Regions from separate parts of the Priestia sp. JSM ZJ58 genome, predicted to be linked through region 1. Evidence: a T-box and tRNA genes for the amino acid it is inferred to sense, from the RefSeq annotation. Region 1 holds a T-box; the other holds one or more tRNA genes.
The links. A T-box is a leader RNA that pairs with one kind of tRNA and senses whether it is charged. The one in region 1 lies ahead of leuS (leucine--tRNA ligase), so its partner is inferred to be a tRNA-Leu.
Positions count from the first base shown of each region.

Region 2: it has a tRNA-Leu gene. The T-box ahead of leuS (leucine--tRNA ligase) is inferred to sense a tRNA for this amino acid. The anticodon was not compared.

Region 1 is NZ_JBISEM010000001.1:46,884-53,056, forward strand. It holds gene ACH6EI_RS00260 (MDR family MFS transporter) at 45-1,232, shown strand; gene ACH6EI_RS00265 (GntP family permease) at 1,390-2,712, shown strand; T-box leader at 3,124-3,342, shown strand; gene leuS (leucine--tRNA ligase) at 3,407-5,821, shown strand; gene ACH6EI_RS00275 (rhodanese-like domain-containing protein) at 6,061-6,173, shown strand, end outside.
Region 2 is NZ_JBISEM010000001.1:2,510,779-2,516,951, forward strand. It holds gene ACH6EI_RS13285 (GerAB/ArcD/ProY family transporter) at 1-539, shown strand, start outside; gene ACH6EI_RS13290 (Na+/H+ antiporter NhaC family protein) at 736-2,136, opposite strand; tRNA gene ACH6EI_RS13295 (tRNA-Gly) at 2,352-2,423, opposite strand; tRNA gene ACH6EI_RS13300 (tRNA-Leu) at 2,444-2,525, opposite strand; tRNA gene ACH6EI_RS13305 (tRNA-Trp) at 2,552-2,625, opposite strand; gene ACH6EI_RS13310 (phospholipase D-like domain-containing protein) at 2,865-4,259, opposite strand; gene ACH6EI_RS13315 (hypothetical protein) at 4,627-4,896, opposite strand; gene ACH6EI_RS13320 (hypothetical protein) at 5,193-5,378, shown strand; gene ACH6EI_RS13325 (GerAB/ArcD/ProY family transporter) at 5,401-6,173, shown strand, end outside.

The DNA.
Region 1 (6,173 bases):
GACTAGAATGTACGTTGGCATTCGAATAGATAGGGGGGAGATCAATGCCCAAGTCACTTTGGTTTTTGATTATTGGTATGCTTGTAAACGTAACGGGAGCTTCGTTTTTATGGCCTCTCAATACAATTTATATAAATGAACATTTAGGAAAGTCGTTATCCGTTGCAGGAGTGGTTCTTATGCTGAACTCTGCTGCAAGCGTAGTGGGTAATTTACTAGGGGGAACGCTTTTTGACAAAATTGGAGGATATAAATCCATTTTATCAGGAATTATTATTACCCTTGTTGCATTAGTGGGACTGGTGTTTTTCCATGGTTGGCCTACATACGTTGTTCTCTTGGTTATTGTAGGGTTTGGATCTGGTATTGTGTTTCCATCTATGTATGCAATGGCAGGCTCAGTCTGGCCACAAGGCGGAAGAAAAGCATTTAATGCGATGTACGTTGCTCAAAATGCAGGAGTGGCTATTGGCGCAGCGGTAGGGGGCGTTGTAGCATCCTATTCATTTACGTATATTTTCTTAGCTAATACAATTTTATACGTTATTTTTCTTCTTATTGCTATTTTTTCATACCGTCATATTTCGGTTACAGTTGGGCAAACGAATGTCCTTAATGAAGCCGGTAGTATTCAGCACAAAACGAAACTGACGGCCCTTCTTATTTTATGTACAGGATACGTATTATGCTGGGTCGCGTATGTTCAGTGGCAAACAACGATTGCTACGCATACGCGTGAGTTGAATATACCTCTTTCTAGCTACAGTTTGCTTTGGACGATTAACGGCATTTTAATTGTAGTCGGTCAGCCTTTGATTGTGCCTATCATTCAAAAAGTAGCAAAGACATTAAAAGTACAGGTTCTAATTGGAACGGTTATTTTTGTGGCTTCTTTCATCATCGTGGTGAATGCCACAACATTTTCGCAGTTCTTAACAGCAATGATTGTGTTAACAGTTGGAGAAATGTTTGTTTGGCCAGCAATTCCAGCTGTCGCAAGTCAGTTAGCTCCATCAGGAAAAGAAGGATTTTATCAAGGCGTAGTCAACAGTATGGCTACTGCAGGTAAAATGATTGGCCCTCTCTTTGGAGGCGTTATTTTCGATGCGTTTAATATGTCTACCCTGTGCTATTTATTAATTGCACTATTGTTATTTAGCATGTGTACAACATGGATATACGATTATAAATTAAAAGAAAAACGTCAGCGTTCACTAACCATCTCTAAATAAATAGAGGTGGTTTTATTTTTGACTGTTCAATAAACGTAGGAATGTCTTCAGTATTCCTTTAATAATATAGTAAGGGTCGTGACAAGCAAAGAAAGGAGTATATACCTGTAAAAATGTAAGCGTTTTCTAATTATATGACTTCTTGGGGGGCTAGAATATGCTTAGTATGATTGGATTAATTGGAGGATTATTGCTGCTCATTGTATTAACGATGAGAGGCATGAATTTATTTATAGCAGGTCCGCTTAGTGCTTTAGTTGTTGCGTTAACAAGCGGAATGCCTTTATTTCCACAGCTGGTGAAAGAAGGAGAAGCAAATTTTGTTGGGAATTATATGTCTGGTTTCACAGGATTTATTGCTTCTTGGTATTTAATGTTTCTATTGGGCGCCGTTTTTGGAAAAGTGATGGAAGACAGCGGGGCCGCTGATAGTGTTTCTCGCTGGATTGTCAGTAAACTAGGAATGAAAAGAGCAGTGTTGGCGATTGTACTTGCCTGTGCGGTCTTAACATATGGAGGAGTCAGTCTGTTTGTAGTAGCATTCTCTGTCTATCCAATGGCTTTAAGCTTATTCAAACAAGCTGATTTGCCGAGGCGGTTTATCCCTGCTGCTTTAGCATTCGGTTCCGTTACGTTTACGATGACCTCGGCTGGATCGCCTGAAATCCAAAACTGGATTCCAATTGAATATTTAAAGACTAGTCCGTATGCAGGATGGGAAGTTAGTTTAGTTGTAGCGGTAGTGATGGCTGTATTCGGCTACTGGTGGTTAAAGCGCTTGATTTCAAAAGCAGTTAAAAATGGAGAGCGTTTTATATCACGCGAGAAAGATCCAGCAGTAACGGAAAATCAGTCTCTTCCTAATCCGTTATTAAGTTTGCTTCCGCTTGTGGTCGTGCTCATTATTTCTTTTGCACTTCATAAGCCGCTTCAGCAATCTGCGTTGATTGTCGCACTTTTAAGCGGTATCATTGTCACATACATTGTGAACCGAAAACACTTTAAAGGATTTTGGAATGCAGCATCAGAAGGGACGCTTGGAGCGTTAATTGCAATTGGGAATACAGCTGCTGTCGTAGGTTTTGGAGGGGTTGCTAAGGCTGTTCCCGCGTTTGGAGTGGCTGTAGATGCCATGACGCATATTCCAGGCAGTCCGTTGATAGGGGGAGCTATTGCGGTGAGTGTTATCGCGGGGATGACAGGTTCGGCTTCAGGAGGTCAGGCGATTGCTTTGCCAATTTTAGCCCCTCACTATCTAGATGCTGGTGTAAATCCAGAAGCTCTCCACCGTGTAGTAGCTATATCTTCTGGCGTATTAGATTCCTTGCCTCATAATGGTTATGTCGTCACCACAATTAATTCTATTTGTGGAGAAACTCATAAAGATGCGTATGGATCAGTTGCAGCGATGACGGTAATTGTTCCGCTTGTTGGTCTCGTACTTGCGATTATCCTGTTTTCTTTTGGATTTGGTATTTAATAATAGCTGTTAAAGAAAGTAGAGGCGGGGACAAAAGTATTTTAGCTGAAGGAAGATCCGAACGATAAATCGTTCGGATCTTTTCATTATTATGGTGAACTCGGCTTTTATGTGTTTAGTTGCTTTAAGCTGTTGATTGGAGCGCAAGATGAAGCCTTGCACGGAAATGAACAGTTTTGTAGCAAGGAGTCCAGATATCCTATTTATTCAGCTTTAGATAGGATTAACTTAGTTATGTCTAAATCTCTTTGTTTGGCGTTGTATGTATGTTTTTGGGAGAAGTTGTTCATATATAAGAATGAAAGAGGGGATTTAGCAACAAAGCAGTGAGGCAGTGTAGAAACTTTTACAAAATCCGTTGAACAACTTGCAGTTTGCGAACATATTATTTACAATACAAGGTAGTATGATGTAAAAACTATGATAAGGAATAGTAGTGAACGAAGCGAGCTAAGAGAGCTGACGGGTGGTGCGAGTCAGCAAACGGGCGTTCATGAACTCACCTTGGAGTTGTAAATGTGAAGTAAAGTAACATTTACCGTCTATCCGCGTTAAGGAAAATGAGTGAGTACATAATTGTGCTAATTTGGGTGGTACCGCGGGAAGTTTATTCAACCTCTCGTCCCTTTGTTTGAGGGATGAGGGGTTTTTTAGTTTAATTAAATACAGCTGGAGCGTACAAGGAGGATTATGTATGGCTTTTAATCATGAAAAGATCGAACAAAAATGGCAAAAAGTTTGGGAAGAAAATAAAACATTTAGAACAACAGAAGATGAAGGAAAGCGTAAGTTTTACGCATTAGATATGTTCCCTTATCCATCTGGGGCGGGTTTACACGTTGGGCATCCAGAAGGTTATACAGCAACGGACATTTTATCTCGTATGAAGCGTATGCAAGGATACAATGTACTTCATCCAATGGGATGGGATGCATTCGGACTACCTGCTGAGCAGTATGCATTAGATACAGGAAACGATCCGGCTGAGTTCACTGAACTTAACATTAATAATTTCCGTCGTCAAATCAAATCGTTAGGTTTCTCTTACGATTGGGAGCGTGAAATTAATACAACTGATCCTAACTACTACAAATGGACGCAGTGGATTTTCTTACAGTTATATAAAAAAGGCTTAGCTTATGTGGATGAAGTAGCTGTTAACTGGTGTCCTGCGTTGGGAACAGTACTTGCAAACGAAGAAGTTATAGATGGCAAAAGTGAGCGCGGTGGGCATCCGGTTGAGCGTCGTCCAATGAAGCAGTGGATGCTTAAAATCACAGCTTATGCAGATCGTTTACTAGAAGATTTAGATGATCTTGATTGGCCAGAAAGTATTAAAGAAATGCAGCGAAACTGGATTGGCCGCTCTGAAGGAGCTCACGTTCACTTCACAATTGATGGATATGACGAAACATTTACTGTGTTCACAACGCGTCCTGATACGCTGTTTGGGGCAACGTATGCCGTTTTAGCACCTGAACATCCGTTTGTGGATAAAATTACGACAGCCGAACAAAAAGAAGCGGTAGAAGCGTATTTAGATCAAATTAAAAGCAAAAGCGATTTAGAGCGTACAGACTTAGCTAAAGACAAAACGGGCGTATTCACAGGTGCTTATGCAATTAACCCTGTAAACGGTGAGAGAATGCCAATTTGGATTGCTGACTATGTTCTAATGAGCTATGGTACAGGTGCAATTATGGCTGTTCCTGCTCATGATGAGCGTGATTATGAGTTTGCTGTTAAATTTGAACTGCCGATTAAAGAAGTAGTAGCGGGTGGAGACGTTTCAAAAGAAGCTTATACAGGCGACGGCGAGCACGTTAATTCAGACTTCTTAAATGGTCTAGATAAAGAAGAAGCAATTTCAAATATGATTCAGTGGCTTCAAGCAAATGAAAAAGGTGAAAAACAAGTAACATACCGTCTGCGTGACTGGTTATTCAGCCGTCAGCGCTACTGGGGTGAACCGATTCCTGTTATTCACTGGGAAGATGGCACAACAACTGCAGTTCCTGAAGATCAGCTTCCGCTTGTTTTACCAAAAACAACTGAAATCAAGCCGTCAGGTACAGGTGAATCTCCATTAGCAAACATTGATGACTGGGTGAACGTTGTAGATCCGGAAACGGGCAAAAAAGGGCGCCGCGAAACAAATACAATGCCTCAATGGGCAGGCAGCTGCTGGTACTACTTACGCTACATTGATCCAACGAACAGCGAAGCATTAGCAGATGCAGACAAATTAAAAGAATGGTTGCCGGTTGATATTTATATCGGTGGAGCTGAACACGCTGTTCTTCATCTATTGTATGCTCGTTTCTGGCATAAATTTTTATATGATATCGGCGTAGTTCCAACAAAAGAGCCGTTCCAAAAACTGTTTAACCAAGGTATGATTCTTGGAGAAAACAATGAAAAAATGAGTAAGTCAAAAGGTAACGTTGTAAACCCAGACGAAATCGTAGAAAGCCACGGTGCAGATACGCTTCGCCTTTACGAAATGTTTATGGGACCGTTAGATGCATCCATTGCTTGGTCAACAAAAGGGCTTGATGGTGCACGCCGTTTCTTAGATCGTGTATGGCGTTTACTTATCGAGGATAATGGTGAATTAAGCAGCAAGGTTCAAGAAAGCAATGATACTACACTTGAACGCGTATATCACCAAACGGTGAAAAAAGTAACGGAAGATTACGAAGGTCTTCGTTTTAATACAGGTATCTCTCAACTTATGGTATTCATCAACGACGCATACAAAGTTGATGTGCTGCCAAAGCAATACGTAGAAGGATTTGTGAAGCTATTAGCACCAATTTGTCCTCATACAACTGAGGAATTATGGAGCAAACTAGGCCACGAAGATACGATTTCATATGAAGCTTGGCCTGCGTTTGATGAAGCGAAACTTGTAGATGATGAAGTGGAAATTGTCGTTCAAATTAACGGTAAAGTACGTGCAAAATTAAACGTACCTGCTGAGGCATCTCGTGAAGAGCTTCAAGATATTGCAATGGCTAATGAAGATGTTCAAGAGTTCATTGAAGGTAAGACAGTACGCAAAGTGATTGCTGTGCCTGGTAAATTAGTAAACATCGTAGCTAATTAAGTATTGATGTAGAACAGCCCTCCTGACTAAAGAGCAGTCAGGGGGGCTGTTCTAGACCTAAGGGCCTGATGTCCCCCTTTCGGGGTTGACATCAGGCCCTTAGTTAAACCTTTAACTACGATTGGAAAAGCTTAGGTAGGCTGCTGCTTAAGCTTTTCTTATTTAGTGGCATAAAGGTATTTGAATTTGCTACAATAGCGATAGCAAGCTGAATGAAAGAATAGAGAGGAATGACGAAGATGGAAGAAGTAAAAGTGATTACGCCTGAAGAGCTTCAAAAACGCGTTGAAAATGGAGAAGAGCTTCATTTAGTTGATGTTCGCGAAGATGAGGAAGTAGCAGAAGGAATGAT
Region 2 (6,173 bases), 2.5 Mb from region 1:
AAACGCTGTATTTTCCTTTCACAGAGGCTATTGTATTTACCATGCTTCTTCCTTATTTGAGCAATCCCAAAAAAGCGAGTGTCACCATGCTATGCGCAACGGGATTAAGCGGAATTAATCTAATTATTACGATGATCATTAACATTAGCGTGCTTGGAGTTGATCTGACGACAAGATCACAGTTCCCTCTTCTTAGTACTGTCCAAACGATCCAAGTAGCTGATTTTTTAGAGCGTCTAGATGTATTTTTTATGTTCGCTATGGTGATTGGGATTTATTTCAAAGTTAGCATCTTGTTTTATGCTTCTATAATAGGTACAGCTACTTTATTTAAAATTAAATCTCCTTCACGTCTAGCGTATCCTTTAGGCATCATTGTGTTATTTTTGTCGATTACAATCGCTAGTAATTTTCAAGAACACCTTTATGAAGGACTACACGTAGCGAGATTTCTTTTGCATATGCCGCTATTTTCTATCGTACCCCTACTGCTTCTGATTATCGCCTTTTTGAAGAATAGGAAGAAGCAGCACAGATAGTGTATCTCTACTAAATAAAAAAATGGCGTTAAAATTATTGAGGTGATGTGCGTGTATATATGGTTTTATGATCATTTTGTTAATACCATCTTATTTCCGCTTACTTGTATCATCCTAGTGTGCCTGTCATTAGGACTGTATGCATACTTTAAATTAAAAAAATGAAAAATTGATACTAGACGGCTATTTTTCTCATTCAAAATAAGAAAGATACAACAAGATAGAAAGCAACTGTTATTCCCGCTGCAATTAAAGCTGGCTTTAATTTATATTTGGCATATTCAATAACAGATAAATCTAATATTTTGGCGATGGTATTCGTATCATCGCTTAAAGGTGAAGAAAACGCTCCAAAGGAACCGCTCGCAAACACCGCACCGATAATTAACGGCAAAGAAAGATCTGCAGAACTTGCAAGCGATACGCCAAGCGGCATTAAAATCCCCCACGTTCCCCAAGCAGATCCGATAAAGTAAGAAATAGCGGCTCCAAAGATAAACATGAACGGAGTGACAAACATTTGAGGAATCCACTTAGAATGTGCCGTCACGAAATTTGAAAAACCTAAGTCTTCTGTCACAGCGGATAATCCCCATACTACCGATAACAACAAAATAACGGACATCAAGTCATTGCCTCCTGTGATAAAACCATTAAGCAAATTCTGTAATGTAAAGCGCTGAAACAAGAAAAAAATGAGGGTAATTAACGTAGTCATAATTAAAGCTACTACCATCGCTTCTAACACGTCTGCTTTAATAAATGCTTCAAAAAAGGTGTGACTCTTACGATGTCCACTCCACCATGTTAAAAGTAAGGTAAGTGAAATCACAACAAGTAAAGGTACTAACAAATTCCAAGGCTTAGAAGGCAAATCCTTCGATACGCAAGGATGACAATCATGCCAATCTTTTTCGTCTTCTTCCTCGAGCTTCATAGGAGCCGTAGACGTTGAATGATGAAAAAAGCTGAAATAAATCCCTACTAAAATAATCACAATCGAAAAGAAATTATAAGGAATGCTTTGAATAAACAAAGAATAAGCGTCTTGTTTTATGCCTTGATGATCAATTGCCATTTGAATGATTGAGACCATATATCCCACAAATGCCGTTGCCACGGGAATTAAGACGATAACAGGAGTAGCAGTTGTTTCAATAACAAACCCTAGCTCTGCTGTCGTCATTTTCACTTTTTTCAGCAGCGCTCTCATAATGGGCGCGATCGTCACAAAACGAAAGGTGGGAGCACTGAATGTTCCAATGGTTGAAACATAGGTTAAAATAAGAGCTTTTTTTCTTGTATCAATTCTTTCTGCAGCTGTTTCCACAAAACCTTTAACTCCTCCAGCCATCTTAATCATTCCGATAAGCCCTGAAAACGCGTATAAAAAGACAACGATTTCTATATTACTTTTATTTCTAAGAGCTTGTACAACGTAGTGAAGTAACTTTTCAACACCTCCGACAATCGAATGATCAATCAAATAAGCGCCTACTAATAAGCCTAAAAACAACCCTGGCAGCACTTGTTTGGTGAAAATAGCTATTGGAATAACAATTAAAAACGGTATAATTGAAAACCAACTAGATTCCATAGGACTCTCCCCTATCTTAAAAACCATATTAGACGTCTTCACGTATCGTTCATTAGCTTTTAATGTAACCCCAATAATATGTGTATATTCATGAAAGCAATACGTATAAGCAGCACTGATTGAATAAACTATTTCTAATTAAAAACAGCATAGTAAAAATCTTTATTTCTACAACAAAAAAAGCAGTTTGCACATGCAAACTGCTTTTGAAAAGAAGCGGAAGACGAGGTTCGAACTCGCGACCCCCACCTTGGCAAGGTGGTGTTCTACCACTGAACTACTTCCGCGCAATATATAAAAGTAAAGATGCGGGTGAAGGGACTTGAACCCCCACGTCATAAGACACTAGATCCTAAGTCTAGCGCGTCTGCCAATTCCGCCACACCCGCGTGTGAATTGAAAAATAACTCCAAAATGGCAGGGGCAGTAGGAATCGAACCCACACTGACGGTTTTGGAGACCGTAGTTCTACCTTTAAACTATGCCCCTAGAAATGATTTCTTCAAAAGAACCTCGTTTATTGACGACGCTATATTATAATAAAACATATATGGAATTTCGTCAATAGGTCTTTTTATGAATCATGACTAGTACTGGCGACTTCAAAAAAACTGTGAGGCATATCACAGCTTTTCACACTTCCCACCACCAGTTGCAGCACCTTTTATCCTCTACCATTTATTTTTATAAGCTTTCTGCAAAAGCACTTTTTCAGGAAAAGTGCAGAACTATACAAAATGTCTCCAAAATCGCGTGAAGACTGAAAGAATATGGAGGAGTGCAGATTTTACAGGAGGCACGTTTTTTTGAGAATCCGTATTAAAACCCACAGGTTCCCCCTCATTTCCCACAAGCGTACTGTGAGAAATTTTAGTTTCAATAGCCCCTGTTAGCTCGGCTGCAAATTCTTCACTATCTATCATAACCATAGATTCAGTATTTAAAAATACAGAACGTGAATCTAAGTTAAAAGAACCAACTGCGCTCAAACGCTGGTCGTAAACAACGGATTTCCCGTGAATGGAATAAGGCTGTTGATATTCATAAAGCTTTGAAGCCGCTTTTATGACGCGGTTTTTCACTCCTAAGTATGCAGAAAAAGCCATAGCATTCGGAGTGGACGTAATAGAATTCGTTAAAATAATTCTTTGCACTTTAGATTTTACTGACTTATCTATATACTGTTCCATCTCTTTTGTTGGTACAATATAAGGACTTTGAACGACAATGGATTTTTCAGCTTGCTCAGAAAGCTTAATAAACGTTTTCCATATAAAAGGGCTTTTATTCATTCTTTGAATAGGATTTGCAATAAAAGAAACCTTTCTTGTAGGCATCGTTGATTCTCTCCATACAATATAAGGATGGACAAAGGGTTCGTTTGCTTTTTTGGCCTCTTCGTATTGATCTATTAACAATTTCTTTCCTGAAAGGCCACGAAATTGTTTAGTTTTCTTGAGCTTTGGAAAAGCTTTGCGCGTATACGGGTGGTTCCATAATTTCTCTACATACTTCTCCATTGAGAGAATGACACTATTACTTTCTTGCTTTGTATTATAAATCAGCACATCACGGTCATAGACAAAATTTTTATCCGGTTGACTGGCCAAGTATTTATCTCCGATATTTCGTCCTCCACTAATACCTAATTGGCCATCGACTACTATTATTTTATCGTGAAGACGGTTATGCCATGTCCAAGGTTTAAGAATAGTAAAGGGCTCATAGTACTTTAATTCAATATTATTGTGGAAAGCTAGAGCATAAAGAACATTTTTTCTCTTGCCTTTTAGCCCATGAGAGATCCCGTCTAACAGCACTCGAATACGTATACCTCGGTCCGCAGCTTCGAATAAAGCACCCATAAGTAAATCCGACGAACGACCTTTGCCGATGGAAAAGTACGCAATATCGATTGTATGCCTCGCTTCTTGAATCATCTGCATCCGAACAAGCCCTGAAAAATAACCGTTTTCCAAAAGCATAACACGGTCTGTGGATTCTTTCTTTCCGTAAAAATTCTCAGTATTCATTACTTTTAAGTCTTTTCCCTTGTGCAAAGGGACATAAAACAGTACCACTGCAGTTACGAATACATATATGAAGTACAATACGACAATCATTATTAGTATATTTATTAGCATGTTTCCTGTCACAATCCCTTTCCATTCTTATCGTTCTGTTTTTATTAGGATTCTTACTTTTTTAACTTCTATACCTTTTAAAATAAGAATGGAACGATGGATTATTTGTTACACTACTGTTGATTTCCGTGCAAGCCTTCGCTTCCGCTCCTGCAGGGTCTCACCTATTCTGTTTTCCCTATAGGAGCCTTCGCCTTGCCCTCCAAACAACTGCTAAAAGCCATTATATACACGAAACCTACATTCACTCTGCCAATAAAAAAAAGCAGAAGTTCATTATCTTCTGCTTTTGCAATTTATACTCTATTGTGAACCTGCTGTAAGTCTAAGTAAAACAGCTACTCTTTTATTGATTAAGGTCGTTTTCCATATCTTTTATGTCTTGCTGAAACTCAGTTAAACGCTGACGCTGTGTTTCAGAAGCATTTTCAAGCGCATTTTCGATTTGCTGAGAGGCTTCGTTCACTTCACCTATCGCTTGCTTCGCTTCATGTCCATACGATGCATCATTTTTAGCTTCATTTGCCTGTTCATATGCATCTACTGCTTCTTTATGCCCCTGCTGTGCTGCTTGAAATGATTGTTGTTTATCTTTGTTATATGGGAATTTTTTCATCATAGTGCTCCTTTCCATTTGTTCACTCTATAGTGTGGCATTTTTCCACTTATTCATACGACGTTTCGATAGGTTGAAGCTGCGTAAATATTCCGCATAACAAATTCCTTTATTATTTAAGAGCGTCCAATGATATCTTTTATCCCTTGAAATACTTTCTATATTTTACATAAATGTATAATCACTTTCTTTAGCGGACATCATACGAATAGCCTATTTGAACGTCAAAATATATTGGGGTTGACTGCATGCACTTGTTTCTTTCCTTTTTGATCATTTGTGCAGGGATTATATGGATGGAAATAAAAAGATTACCTCAACACTCTCATAAAAAAGAACGGAAAATTTTTATTGTATTCATGACAATCAGTATCATGATCGCTCTTGCAAAAATCTTTCGGCTGCCTCTACCGAACCCTTCTGATTGGGTAGAAGCAATGTTTCAGCCTTTAAGTCACTTATTATTCCGTTGGATCACTTAATTCGTGTATATGGCAAAAGGATGTGCTCATTTTGCTTAATGAAATCAATATTTCGGCTGCGCAATTTCGCAAGCTAGTAACTTTATATAGCATCGGAAGCACAATTATTGTTGTGCCTGCTGCTATTACGGCTGATGCTCATCAAGACGCCTGGATTGCAGCACTTTTCGGTGTAGCATCAGGAATTGGCTTAGTTTTGCTTTTTACCTCACTAGGAAAAATGTTTCCAACGCTTACGCTGATGGAAATGAACGAAAAAATTTTAGGTAAACTGTTTGGAAAGATTGTTTCTGCTGTTTTTGTATTATCCAATTTGTTTATCAGCAGTCAAGTTCTTTACTATGTAGGGAATTTTCTCACTACACAAATTCTTCCCTACACGCCGCTTACAGCCATCCACATTGCGTTTATGAGTGTGGTTATCGTAGGAGTACGCCTAGGAATAGAAGTTATTGCACGAAGTGCCGAGATTTTATTCCCTTGGTTTGTCGGATTGTTCGGACTTCTGATTTTGTCTATGATTCCGCAAATTAAAATAGAGCATATTCAGCCTGTGTTCGAAATACATCCAAAAGCTTTTATTCGGGCTGTTTTAACGTTTTTAAGCATGAGTTCTTTGACTTATACGATTCTGCTTATGATTTTCCCTTCCCATACACCAGACACAAAAAAGTCCACTCAATCTTTTTATATAGGGAATATAGCCGGTGGACTAGTGATGGTTACGTTAATCTTACTCGGAATTTTAGTGCTTGGTCCTTATTACTCCCAAATCACCATGTTTCCAAGCTATGA